DNA from 2 places in the Deferrisoma camini S3R1 genome. Region 2 is predicted to be linked to the other one. Evidence: riboswitches for the same ligand, from Rfam matches in the RefSeq annotation. Region 2 holds a riboswitch; the other holds the start of a gene.

Region 1 (5,827 bases), 250 kb from region 2:
CCTCAGGGTTCGAGCAGCCCGCCCAGCGGGTGTGGCGGGCCCACGTGGAGCCCCACGTGGACGAGCTGCACACCGACGTGATGGGCAGCTCCTGGGGCGTGCTCCGGGGGCCGGACCGGCCGCGGGTGATGCTGGCCGGCCACGTGGACGAGATCGGGCTGATGGTCCGGTACATCGACGACCAGGGGTTCCTGTACTTCGCGCCCATCGGGGGCGTGGACGCCCATCTCCTGCCGGGACAGAGGGTGCGGGTGCACGGCCGCGAGGGCGCCGTGACCGGGGTGGTCGGCCGCAAGCCCATCCACCTGCTGGAGCACGACGAGCGCAGCAAGGTGGCCAAGATCAAGGACCTGTGCATCGACATCGGGGCGGCCGGCCGGGACGAGGCCGAGGCCCGGGTGGCCGTGGGCGACCCCGTCACCTTCGCATTCGAGCTGGAGCGGCTGGGGGGAGACCGGGTGGCCAGCCGGGGCCTCGACGACAAGATGGGCAGCTTCGTCGTGGCCGAGACCCTGCGCCGGCTGGCCGAGCGCAAGCCCGACCTGGGCTGCACGGTGTACGGGGTGTCCACCGTCCAGGAGGAGGTGGGGCTCCGGGGCGCCCGCACCAGCGCCTTCGGCATCGACCCGGACGTGGGCATCTGTGTGGAGGTGACCTTCGCCACGGACCACCCGGGGGTGGACAAGAAGGCGGTGGGCGACGTGCAGGTGGGCAAGGGGCCGGTGCTGTCCCGGGGCGCCAACATCAACCCCCGCCTGTTCGAGCTGCTCGTGGATACGGCCCGGGCCGAGGGGATCCCGGTCCAGTTCGAGGCGGCACCCCGGGCCACGGGCACCGACGCCAACGTGATGCAGCTCACCCGCGCCGGGGTGGCCACGGCCCTGGTGGAGGTGCCGCTGCGGTACATGCACACCCCCTCCGAGGTCCTGAGCCTCTCCGACCTGGACCACGCGATCCAGCTCCTGGTGGCGGTGCTCCTGCGGATCGGCCCGGACCGGGACTGGATTCCCCAGTGAGGCTGGCAGACCCCACGCCTCCCGAAGCCTCGGCGGCGGCGGGGCCCGTGAGCCGCCCAGCCGCCTAGCTGCCCAGCCGCCAGCGGCCGAAAGCCCGAAGCCTGTTGGCAGGAGCTTCCATGATCGAAGAGACCGGAAAGGTGTTGGAGGTCCGGCCCGGCCGGGCCCTGGTGGAGACCCAGCGGGGCAGCGCCTGCGAGGGGTGCGCCGCCCGGGGGGCGTGCGCGCACCTGGGGGGTGGCCGGGAGGCCCGGGTGTGGGTTCAGGACCCCCTGGGCGTTTCCCCGGGCGACCGGGTGACGGTGGCCGTGCCCGAGGCGGCCGTGGTGAAGGCCTCGTTCTGGGTGTACCTGGTGCCGGTGCTGGTGCTGGTGGCGGGGGCGGTGGCGGGGAACGCCCTGGGGCCCCGGTTCGGCATCGGGCCCGATGCAGGCGCGGCCATCCTCGGGCTCGTGGCCATGGCGGGCGCCCTGGTTGCGTCCCGGTGGGGCGGGCGCAAGACCGCCATGCCCCGGATCGTGCGGAGGGGGTGAGGTGGCCAAGAGGTCCGAGGGCGTCAAGGTGGTGTGCACCAACAAGAAGGCCCGGCGCGACTACCACATCGAGGAAACCTTCGAGGCCGGGCTCGTTCTGCGGGGGTGCGAGGTCAAGAGCCTGCGGGAGGGCAAGGCCAACCTCACCGACGCCTACGCCTGGGTGCAGGACGGCGAGGCGTGGATCTCGGGGCTCCACATCTCCCCCTACCCCCACGGCCGGCGGGAGGAGCAGGACCCCGACCGGGACAAGAAGCTCCTCCTGCACAAGTACGAGATCCGTCGCCTCCACGGGAAGGTGCGACAGAAGGGGTACACCCTGGTGCCCCTGCGGGTGTACTTCCGGGGCGGCCACGCCAAGGTGGAGCTGGGGCTGGGCCGGGGCAAGAAACACTACGACAAGCGCGAGGACCTCAAGCGCGCCGACGCCCAGCGGGAGATCCAACGGGCCATGCGCCGCCGTTGAGTTGGGGCCTTCGGCCCGCTGGGCGGCTCTCGAACCGCACCAAAGCTCGGGGGCATGGGGGCTGCTGGAGAGCCGCGCGCGGCCATACCAGCTGTCAGAATTCAGCTCCGGTAGGCCGCGAGGAAAGCCTCCCACCCCACTTTCTGTAGAGCTTCGCGCATCGGGGGAGGCGCCTTACGCTTCTGCCCTCTGTCCTCCGGACCCCGGCTCCTGAACAGCAGGCCCCACGCCCCCCGCCGCCAAGGCCCCCGGATCACGGAACGTTACCCTTCCCCGCTGCCCGGCCCCGAAGGGCCTGTTGCCAAGTTGCATTCAAAACGATTGGCCCCGTGCCGGAGGGGCAGGGGACTTGCCGGAGTGTCGGCTGTGGAAGGATGGGAGGCGCCAGTGGACGGCGGGGAACGCAGGGTCCGGTTTCGCAGGCAGGACTACGTGCTCACACCGATCGGGCCGGATGATCCCGAGCGGATCGCCTCGGCCGCTGGGGAGCCGGCCTTTGCCCGCCGGTTCGACCCGGAGCGGTTCGTGGCCGGGCTGGCCGTGGCGGAGGACTCCCGGCCGGACCGGGAGCTTGGGTTCTATGCCGTGGCCCACAGCGGGGACCCGTCGGTGCTGGACGACACCCTGATCTTCGTGGTGCCCCCGGCCCGGGGCCGGGGCCTGAGCCATCTCCTGATCTACGGTGTGTACCAGGACCTGCTGAAGCGGCCCGGCATGTTCTGCCTGAGCGAGCCCGGCGAGATGCCCCGGCTCGACCTCCACGTGCGGTGCGGGTTCGCCCCGCCGGTGCGGCCCCTAGTGGACGGCCGGATCCGGGTGGGCAAGTACGACCTGCACACCGTGCTGGCCCGGCTGGAGTCGGAGGACGAGATCGTTCCCCTTCCGCCCCTAGACGACGTTTCTTGGTGAGAGGGCCTTCCATGTAACTTCGGTCGTCGGTCTACGGTCAACGGTCAACGGTCAACGGTCAACGGTCTGGGGCCTTCGGCCCGCTAGGCGGCTAGGCGGCCTTTGAGCCGCACCAAAGCTCGGAGGGCATGGGGTTTCAGGGGCCAGCATTCAGAAGTCGGTGGACAGGAAGAAGGCTCTTCGATCCCCCGAGAGGATCCCCCCGAGAACTCAAGCTGCTTTTCGGGATTTCCTGTCTCCTGTCCGCTGAATTCCGGTTCCTGAAACCCGTGCCCCGCCGCCGGCAATGGCCCCGGACCACCGAAAGTCGTTGTTAGGGCCCCCCAGGGCCGAAGGGGGGTTCCTCCTTCGGCGGGCCCGTCGCAGTACGCCCGTTGACGGGTCGTCCCACCGTGGCCTAGACTGCCCCTGTGTCTCCGAGCGACTCGGCCTACCGGTTCCCCCGGGGGCCCACGGCCGGTTCGCCGACGGGTCGGGGTGGAAACGCCCCGGCCTCCCGCGTTCGGAAAGGAGACGGGCCGACCGGTGCGATGAACGTGTGCGCCCTCCCCGTCCGTTCGCGGGGAGGGTTTTTCGTGCTTACGGTTCTCGCACGGCCGGGCTCCCCGGCCCGGCGCCCGAGGAGGGGATGGACTACCTGGTTCTCGCCCTGTCCCATGCCTGGGGCCTGCTCACGGGCCTGGATCCCGACGTGTGGGCGGCCGTGGGCACGAGCGTATGGGTCTCGGGGGCGGCCTCTGCGCTGGCCGCGGCCGCGGCGGTGCCGGCCGGGGTTGCGGTGGCCTTGGGCCGGTTCCCGGGACGCCAACCCCTCCTGCTGGTCCTGAACACCCTCATGGCTCTGCCCACCGTGGTGGTGGGGCTCCTCGTGTACGGCCTGATCGGCAGGCAGGGCCCCCTGGGGTGGTTGGGCCTCCTCTACACCCCGCCCGGCATCGTGCTGGGCGAGTTCCTCTTGGTGCTGCCCCTGATGACGAACCTGGTCGTCTCCGCGGTCGAGGGGCTGGACCCCCGGTTCCTCCAGACCTGCCGGGCCTTGGGCGCGGGGCCCTGGGCCACCGGCCGCATGGCCCTGTGGGAGGCCCGTCTGGGCGTGCTGGCCGCCCTGGTGGCCGGGTTCGGACGGGCGGTGGGTGAGGTGGGGGTGGCCATGATGCTGGGCGGAAACATCCGGGGGTACACCCGCACCATGACCACGGCGATCGCGCTGGAAACGAGCAAGGGGGAGTTCGAGCTGGGCCTGGCCCTGGGCATCGTGCTCCTGTCCGTGGCCCTGGGGGTGAACGCGGCGTTGTTCGCCCTGCGCCGGAGGTCGGCATGACCGCGTACCGGGCCGAGGGGCTGCGGATCGCCCGAGGGGGGCGAGAGGTGCTGCGGCTGGAGCGGTTCGAGGTGCCGGCCGGCGGCCTGGTGGCGCTGGTGGGGGCCAACGGGTCGGGCAAGACCTCGCTGCTGGAGGTGTTGGCGTTTCTCCGTCCCGCCTCGGGGGGCCGGCTTTGGTTTTTCGGATCCGAGGTCTCCCCCGGCGGAAGACCGCCCGCCGGCGTGGGGTACCTGCCCCAGGCGCCCTACTTGTTCGACCGCTCGGTGGCGGCCAACGTGGCCTGGGCCCTGCGGGCCCGGGGCGTCCGCGGACCGGAGGTGGCCCCCAGGCTCTCGGCCGCCCTGGAGCAGGTGGGGCTCGCGCCCCTGGCCGACCGGAGGGCCACCCGGCTGAGCGGGGGAGAGGCCCAGCGGTTGGCCCTGGCGCGGGTGCTGGCCCTGGAGCCCCGGGTGCTCCTGCTGGACGAGCCACTAAACCACCTGGACGCCGAGAGCCGCGAGCGCATCGAAGCGGTGGTGGACGCCTGGCGCCGGCAGAGGGGCACCACGGTGGTCCTGGCCACCCACGACCCGGCCCAGGCCCGGCGGTTGGGCGCCGAGGTGTGGCGGGCCGAGGGAGGGGTGTTACGACCCGGCGGCCCCGACAACGTGTTCCGGGGCCAGCCGGAACGGCACGGGGGCGACGTGTTCGTGGCCGGGCCCTTGCGCGTGGTGGTGGAGCCGTTGCCGGCCGATGCCCGGGTCATCGAGGTGGACCCCCGGGAGATCGTGCTCTCCCGGGAGATTCCGCCGACCTCGGCACGGAACCGGCTGCGGGGCACTGTGGTGGAGGCCCGGGTAGCCGACGGCGAGGTGTGGGTCACCCTGGACTGCGGGGCCCGCCTGGTGGCCGTGGTGACCCGGTCGTCGTGGCAGCGCCTGGGGCTCACCGTGGGCGACGAGGCCGTGGCGTCGTTCAAGGCCACGGCGGTCCGGGTTTTGGGAGGTTAGCCCTCCTCCTCCCCGAGCCGGAACCGCCCCACGGCCCGCTCGAGGCCGTGGGCCTCGGCGGCCAGACCCTGGGCGGCGTGGGCCAGCTCCCCGGTCTGGCCGGCCACGTCCCGGCTCACGGTGGCGATCCCCTCCACGTTGTTGGAGATCTGCTCGATGGCCGCGGACTGCTGCTCGGCGGCCACGGCGATCTGCCCGATCATCTGGCTCACCTGGTTCACCCGGTCCAGGATCGCTCGGAACGCCTCGCCGGCCCGGTCGAACACCTCGTGCGCTTGGGCGGCCTGGGCCCGGCCCTCGGCCGTGGCCTCCACGGCCTGGCGGCTCTCCTCCTGGGTCGAGCGGATCGTGGCCTCCACCTCCTTGGTGGCCTTGGTGGTCTTCTCGGCCAACTTCCGCACCTCGTCGGCCACCACGGCGAACCCCCGGCCGTGCTCGCCGGCCCGGGCCGCCTCGATCGCGGCGTTCAGGGCCAGCAGGTTGGTCTGGTCCGCGATGTCGTCGATCACCCGGATCACGTGGCCGATGCTCTCGGTCTTGCCGCCCAGTTCCTCGATGCGGGCCGCCAGGCCCTCCACCATGCGGGCGAT
Region 2 (5,827 bases):
GGTGACCGAGCCCGGTCAGGGGACGTTCCGGACCCGCACCCTGCCGGCCTACGTGGCGAGCCTTCGGCGCATCCGGGAACTGGGGTGCGGCCGGGTCCTGCCCGGCCACGGGGATGCCATGGGCGACCCGACCCGCCTGATCGACGAGCGGCTGGCGTTCCACGAGCGCCGGGCGGCCGACATCCTGCGCCGCATCCCTCCCGGGGGCGCCACCCCCTGGGACCTCGTGCGCGCCCTGTTCCCCGGGGTGGAGCCGGGGTGGGTGTTCCTTGCGGTGAGCGAGGTGATCGGCCACCTGGACCTGCTGGCCGACCAGGGTCGGGTGGAGTGGGAGGGCCAGGAGGACGGTTGGAAGGCGCGAAGGAACGGTGACCAGTGAGCAGTGACGCGTGACGCGTGACAGGTGAGGAGGGGTTCCCCGTCACGCGTCACCCGTCACCTGTCACCGCCGTGTCCGCTCACACCTCCAGCACCTTCAGCAGGTTCGTGGTGCCCGGGGTGTCCACCGGCACGCCGGCGGTCACCACCACCCGGTCGCCGGGGCGGGCCAGGCCCATCCGGAGCACCTGGGCCCGGCAGGCCTCGAACAGGGCGTCGGTGGTGGGGGCGGGCCCCATCACCCCCGGGGTGGTGCCCCAGGTCAGGGCCAGGGCGCCGGTCGTGTGGGGGTCGCTCGATAGGGCCAGCACCGGCACGGGGGGGCGGGTGGCTGCCACCAGCCGGGCCGTGGAGCCGCTGCGGGTCGGGGTGACGATGACCTTGGCGCCCACGTCCCGGGCCACGTGCCAGGTGGCCCGGGCGATGGCCGCGGGCACCCCCTGGGCGGCCAGGGGGCGGCACTCGTCGGCCGGCGGGGCGTCGGCCTCGGCCCGCCGCACGATCCGGGCCATGGTGGCCACCGCCTCCACGGGGTGGTGGCCCATGGCGGTCTCCTCCGACAGCATCACGGCGTCGGTGCCGTCCAGCACGGCGTTGGCCACGTCGGTGACCTCGGCCCGGGTGGGACGGGGGTTGGTCACCATGCTCAGGAGCATCTGGGTGGCCGTGACCACGGGCTTGGCCCGCCGGTTGGCCTCGCGGATCAACCGCTTCTGGATGCCCGGCACCTCCTCGATGGGCATCTCCACGCCCAGGTCGCCCCGGGCCACCATGATGCCGTCGAACGCCTCCAGGATCCCGTCGATGCGGTCGAGGGCCTGGCGCTTCTCCACCTTGGCGATCACCGGCACCCGCACCCCCTCCTCCTCCATGATCCGCCGGGCCGGGTCCAGGTCGGCGGGGCTGCGCACGAACGACAGGGCCACCCAGTCCACCCCCAGCCTCAGGCCGAACCGAAGGTCGTCGGCGTCCTTCTCCGACACCGCGGGCAGGGCGTCGCCCTTGCCCGGAAGGTTCAGGCCCTTGTGGCTGGTGAGCGTGCCGCCCGAGAGCACCCGGGCCCGCACCCTCCCCCCCTCCACGGCGACCACCTCCAGGGGGATCGCGCCGTCGGCCAGGCTGATCCGGTCGCCGGGGGCGAGCTCCTCGGCCAGATGGGGGTAGTTCACGGGCAGGGCCCCCGGCTCGGGGGTCGAGACGAGCACGATCTCCTCTCCGGCGTGGACCACCCGGGGCTTCTCCAGCTCGCCCAGCCGGATCTTGGGGCCGGCCAGGTCCAGCAGCAGGGCCACCGGCCGGCCCACGTCCCGGCCGGCCTCGCGCACGAGCTCGGCCGTGCGGGCGTGGGTGGAGTGGTCACCGTGGCTCATGTTGAGCCGGGCCACGTCCATGCCGGCCTCCACCATGCGCCGCAGCACATCGGGGTCGGCGCTGGCCGGCCCCACGGTGCACACGATCTTCGCCCTTCGCATCGGTTCCTCCGCTGGTTCGGGGAGCAGGCCGTGATAAGGTTTTCTCGCAAAACGGGGAAAACTTACCGTGAACCCCGGGCCCCGTCCAGTCCGGAGGGTGGAATCAAACGAATGGCCGGTTGAGGAAACTTTGTTTGTTTTGGTATGGTGTTTGCAGCTCGGGCCGTGTTCACCCATTCGACGGAGGAGACGCCATGAAGAAGTATTGGAACGAGAAGTTCGAGACCATGCCGGTGGAGCAGCTCCAGGAGTTCCAGGCACAGAAGCTCCGGGAGACCGTGGCCTGGCTGTACGAACGGGTCCCGTTCTACAAACAGAAACTCGACGAGAAGGGGGTGAAGCCCGAGGATATCCGCACCCTGGACGACATCCGTCACCTTCCGTTCACCGTCAAGAACGACCTGCGCGACAACTACCCCTTCGGGCTGTGCGCCGTGCCGATGAAGGACCTGGTGCGGGTGCACGCCTCCTCCGGAACCACCGGCAAGCCCATCACCGGCCCCTACACGGCCGAGGACAAGGCCCAGTGGCAGGAGTGCATGGCCCGGACCCTGTGGGCCCAGGGGGTCCGGCCCGACGACATCTGCCAGAACGCCTACGGCATGGGGCTCTTCACCGGCGGCTTGGGCTTCTACCTGGGGGTCGAGGCCATCGGCTCGTGCCTGGTGCCCACCGGCTCGGGCATGACCGAGCGCCAGATCATGCTCATGCAGGACTTCGGGAGCACGGTGCTGTTCTGCACGCCCACCTACGCCCTGACCATCGCCGAGAAGGCCGACCAGATGGGGGTGGACCTGCGCAAGCTGCCCCTGCGGGTGGGCTCGTTCGGGGCCGAGCCGTGGACCGTGGAGATGCGCAAGGAGATCGAGGAGCGCATGGGCATCACCGCCCACGAGGCCTACGGGCTGACCGAGATGATGGGCCCCGGCGTGGGGTTCTCGTGCGAGGCGTACCGGCTGCACCTGAACGAGGACCACGTGTACCCCGAGATCGTGGACCCCACCACCCTGGAGCCCGTGCCCCTGGGCGAGAAGGGTGAGCTCGTGTTCACGGCGCTGCAGCGCCGGGCCATGCCGCTGCTGCGCTACCGGACCCGCGACATCACGAGCCTGCGGCGGGTCGAGTGTGACTGCGGCCGCACCCTCGTGGTGATGGACAAGATCCTCGGCCGGTCCGACGACATGCTGATCATCTCGGGCGTGAACGTGTTCCCGAGCCAGGTCGAGTCGGTGATCATGGAGTTCGAGGAGATGGAGCCCCTCTACCAGATCCGGGTGTTCAAGAAGGGCCACCTGGACGGCATGAAGGTGGAGGCCGAGGCCAAGCCCGCCGTGTACGCCCAGGGCAAGGAGGCCCTGGAGGAACTGGCCCGTCGGATCAGCGCCCGCATTCACGCCGTGATCGGCATCCACGCGCCCGTGGAGATCGTGCCCCAGGGCAGCATCGCCCGCAGCGAGGGCAAGGCCAAGCGGGTGATCGACGAGCGCAAGAAGTAGACGGCTCGGCCGGCGGCGGCGGGGTTCCCCTTGACCCCGGGGCCGCCGGCCGGCTATGTTCTCCCGCGTCTCCGAGCGGACCGACCTACCGGCCCCAGCGGCCCACGGGCGGTTCGCCGATGGGTCGGGGTGGAAACGCCCCGGCCTCCCGCGTTCGGAAAGGAGACGGGTGACCGGTGTTGTGCGCACCCTCCCCGTCCGACCGCGGGGAGGGTTTTTTGTGTGTTGCCTCCGAGCCGTGGCGCCTACGGGGTCCGTCCTAGGGCGCGCGGCCAACGGGTTCGGCGGGAAACCGCCGGGCCTCCCGTGCTTGGAAAGGAGGCGGTGCGACCGACGGGTCCCGTGCGGGGTCCGCCCGGCATGCCCGCGCCCCCTTTCCAGCCGGAAAGGGGGCGCTTCTCGTTTGGAGGATTCGCCGCTCACCCATCACGGAAAGGAGGAACGAATGCGGCAGGTCGTGGGAGTTCTGGCGGTACTGGCGACCCTGGGGGTGGGGGCCCGGCCCGGGTGGGCCCGGGTCGACCTGCTCGAGCGCCTGGAGCAGAAGGGCATCATCACGGCGGCCGAGCGCAAGGAGCTGGAGGCCCGGCAGGCCCCGGCCGTGCCCGCGGCCCCGAACCACCTGTCCTACCGGAGCCGCGACGGCCGGTTCTCCGGCCGGATCTACGGCTACGGCCAGGTGCGCTACACGTTCCGGGAGCTGGAGGACGCCGAGAACCAGAGCAACTTCTCGGTGCAGCGCACGCGCGTGGGGCTCAAGGGGCACGCGTTCCGCAAGAACCTCGAGTACAAGGTCTACGTGAACGTGTACTCGGGCAACGAGAAGGGCACGGACCTGTTCGATTTCTTCGGGGACTACGCGTTCGCCCCCTGGTTCTCCGTGAAGGCCGGGGCCTACAAGGTGCCCTACGGCGTGCAGTGGAACGTGTCGGCCTCGAAGCTCCAGTTCGTGGAGCGAAGCGGGGTGGACGCCACGTTCCGGTTCGACCGGGACACGGGCGTCACGGTCCACGGTAAGCTGGCCGGTGGGCTGTCTTACGACGCGGGCGTGTTCAACGGCGAGGGACGCAACCGCAACAACTCGGGCGACGGTCACCTGTACGTGGGCCGGGTCGTGTGGGCCCCCATGGGCGGAAGCCCCCTGACCGGGGAGCCGAGCCTGAACCGGCCCGAGCGACCCCAGGTGTTCCTGGCGGCCTCGGTGGCCTACGACGACGACGTGGCGGGCCACACCCGCAAGAACCTGAACGGAAGGCTCGCGGCCCTGGGCACGAGCGACGTGGTGAGCGTGGGGGGATTCGCGGGGGTGGCGTACCGGGGGTTCTCGCTCCGGGCCGAGGGCCACCGCCGCCGGATCGACCCCAAGGCCGACGGCGTGGACGACGAGACCGCCACGGGCCTGTACGTGCAGGGGGGCGCCCTGGTGTGGAGGGACGTGGTGGAGATGGCCGGCCGGTACGAGTTCTTCGACCCGAACACGGACGCCTCCGACGACCTGACCCAGTCCTACGGGGTGGCCCTGAACGCCTTCTTCAACGGCCACCGCAACAAGATCCAGGCCGACTGGTTCCGGATCCGCGCCCAGGACGGGCCGGGCTCGGCCACGACCGAGGATCGGTTCCGGGTCCAGTACCAGGTGGCGTTCTGACTTCCGCTAGGACGCTAGGAGGCTGGGAGGCTAGGACGCTTGAAACCTCCAGAATTCCCATACGTTCTAGTCTCTAGTTTCTAGTCTCTAGTCTCTAGCTCCCCCCGGACCAACGGGGGTGCCCCTTCGCGTTGTAGGGCCCCGCATGGGCCTGATGAAGCTTCCAGCAGCAAGAAAGGAGAAAACCATGCGAGACCGTCGATGGATCCGTTCCTGGAGCGGGCTGGTGCTGGCCCTGGCTCTGGTCGCCGGCTGGGTCGGCTCGGCCGGCGCCGAGTGCCGCATCCGGATGTCCACCACCACCAGCACCGAGAACTCGGGGCTCCTGGCCCGGCTGCTGCCCCCCTTCGAGGAGACCTGGGGGTGCAAGGTGGACGTGATCGCAGTGGGCACCGGCAAGGCCCTGCGGTTGGGAGCCAACGGCGACGTGGACGTGGTGCTGGTGCACGCCCGGCCGGCCGAGGACAAGTTCGTGGCCGACGGCTACGGCGTGAACCGGCGTGACGTGATGCACAACGACTTCGTGGTGCTGGGGCCGGCCGACGACCCGGCCGGCGTGCGGGGCTCGGGCTCGGCCGCCGAGGCCCTTCGCCGGATCGCCAGGGCCGAGGCCTCGTTCGTGTCGCGGGGCGACGACTCGGGCACCCACAAGAAGGAGAAGGCCCTTTGGGCCGCGGCCGGCCTCGAGCCTGGTGGGGCTTGGTACAAGGAGGCCGGCCAGGGCATGGGCGCGGTGCTGCGCATGGCCGACGAGCTCGGGGCCTACACCCTGTCGGATCGGGGCACGTACCTCGCGTTTCGGGAGAAGATGGGCCTTCGGATCGTGTACGAGG

What was found. Region 2 has a riboswitch for molybdenum cofactor ahead of DEFCA_RS0110705 (porin). Riboswitches for the same ligand answer to the same signal wherever they lie in the genome.
Region 1: another riboswitch for molybdenum cofactor. It lies ahead of DEFCA_RS0111875 (ABC transporter permease); the one in region 2 lies ahead of DEFCA_RS0110705 (porin).

What each region holds. Positions count from the first base shown of each region.
Region 1 covers NZ_JAFN01000001.1:2,694,837-2,700,663, reverse strand. The annotation lists gene DEFCA_RS0111895 (M42 family metallopeptidase) at 1-1,016, shown strand, start outside; gene DEFCA_RS0111890 (SoxR reducing system RseC family protein) at 1,136-1,549, shown strand; gene smpB (SsrA-binding protein SmpB) at 1,551-2,015, shown strand; gene DEFCA_RS0111880 (hypothetical protein) at 2,382-2,924, shown strand; molybdenum cofactor riboswitch at 3,337-3,439, shown strand; gene DEFCA_RS0111875 (ABC transporter permease) at 3,553-4,245, shown strand; gene DEFCA_RS0111870 (ABC transporter ATP-binding protein) at 4,242-5,237, shown strand; gene DEFCA_RS24240 (methyl-accepting chemotaxis protein) at 5,234-5,827, opposite strand, start outside.
Region 2 covers NZ_JAFN01000001.1:2,442,560-2,448,386, reverse strand. The annotation lists gene DEFCA_RS0110720 (MBL fold metallo-hydrolase) at 1-379, shown strand, start outside; gene pyk (pyruvate kinase) at 459-1,850, opposite strand; gene DEFCA_RS0110710 (phenylacetate--CoA ligase family protein) at 2,045-3,346, shown strand; molybdenum cofactor riboswitch at 3,404-3,527, shown strand; molybdenum cofactor riboswitch at 3,564-3,681, shown strand; gene DEFCA_RS0110705 (porin) at 3,792-4,994, shown strand; gene DEFCA_RS0110700 (substrate-binding domain-containing protein) at 5,182-5,827, shown strand, end outside.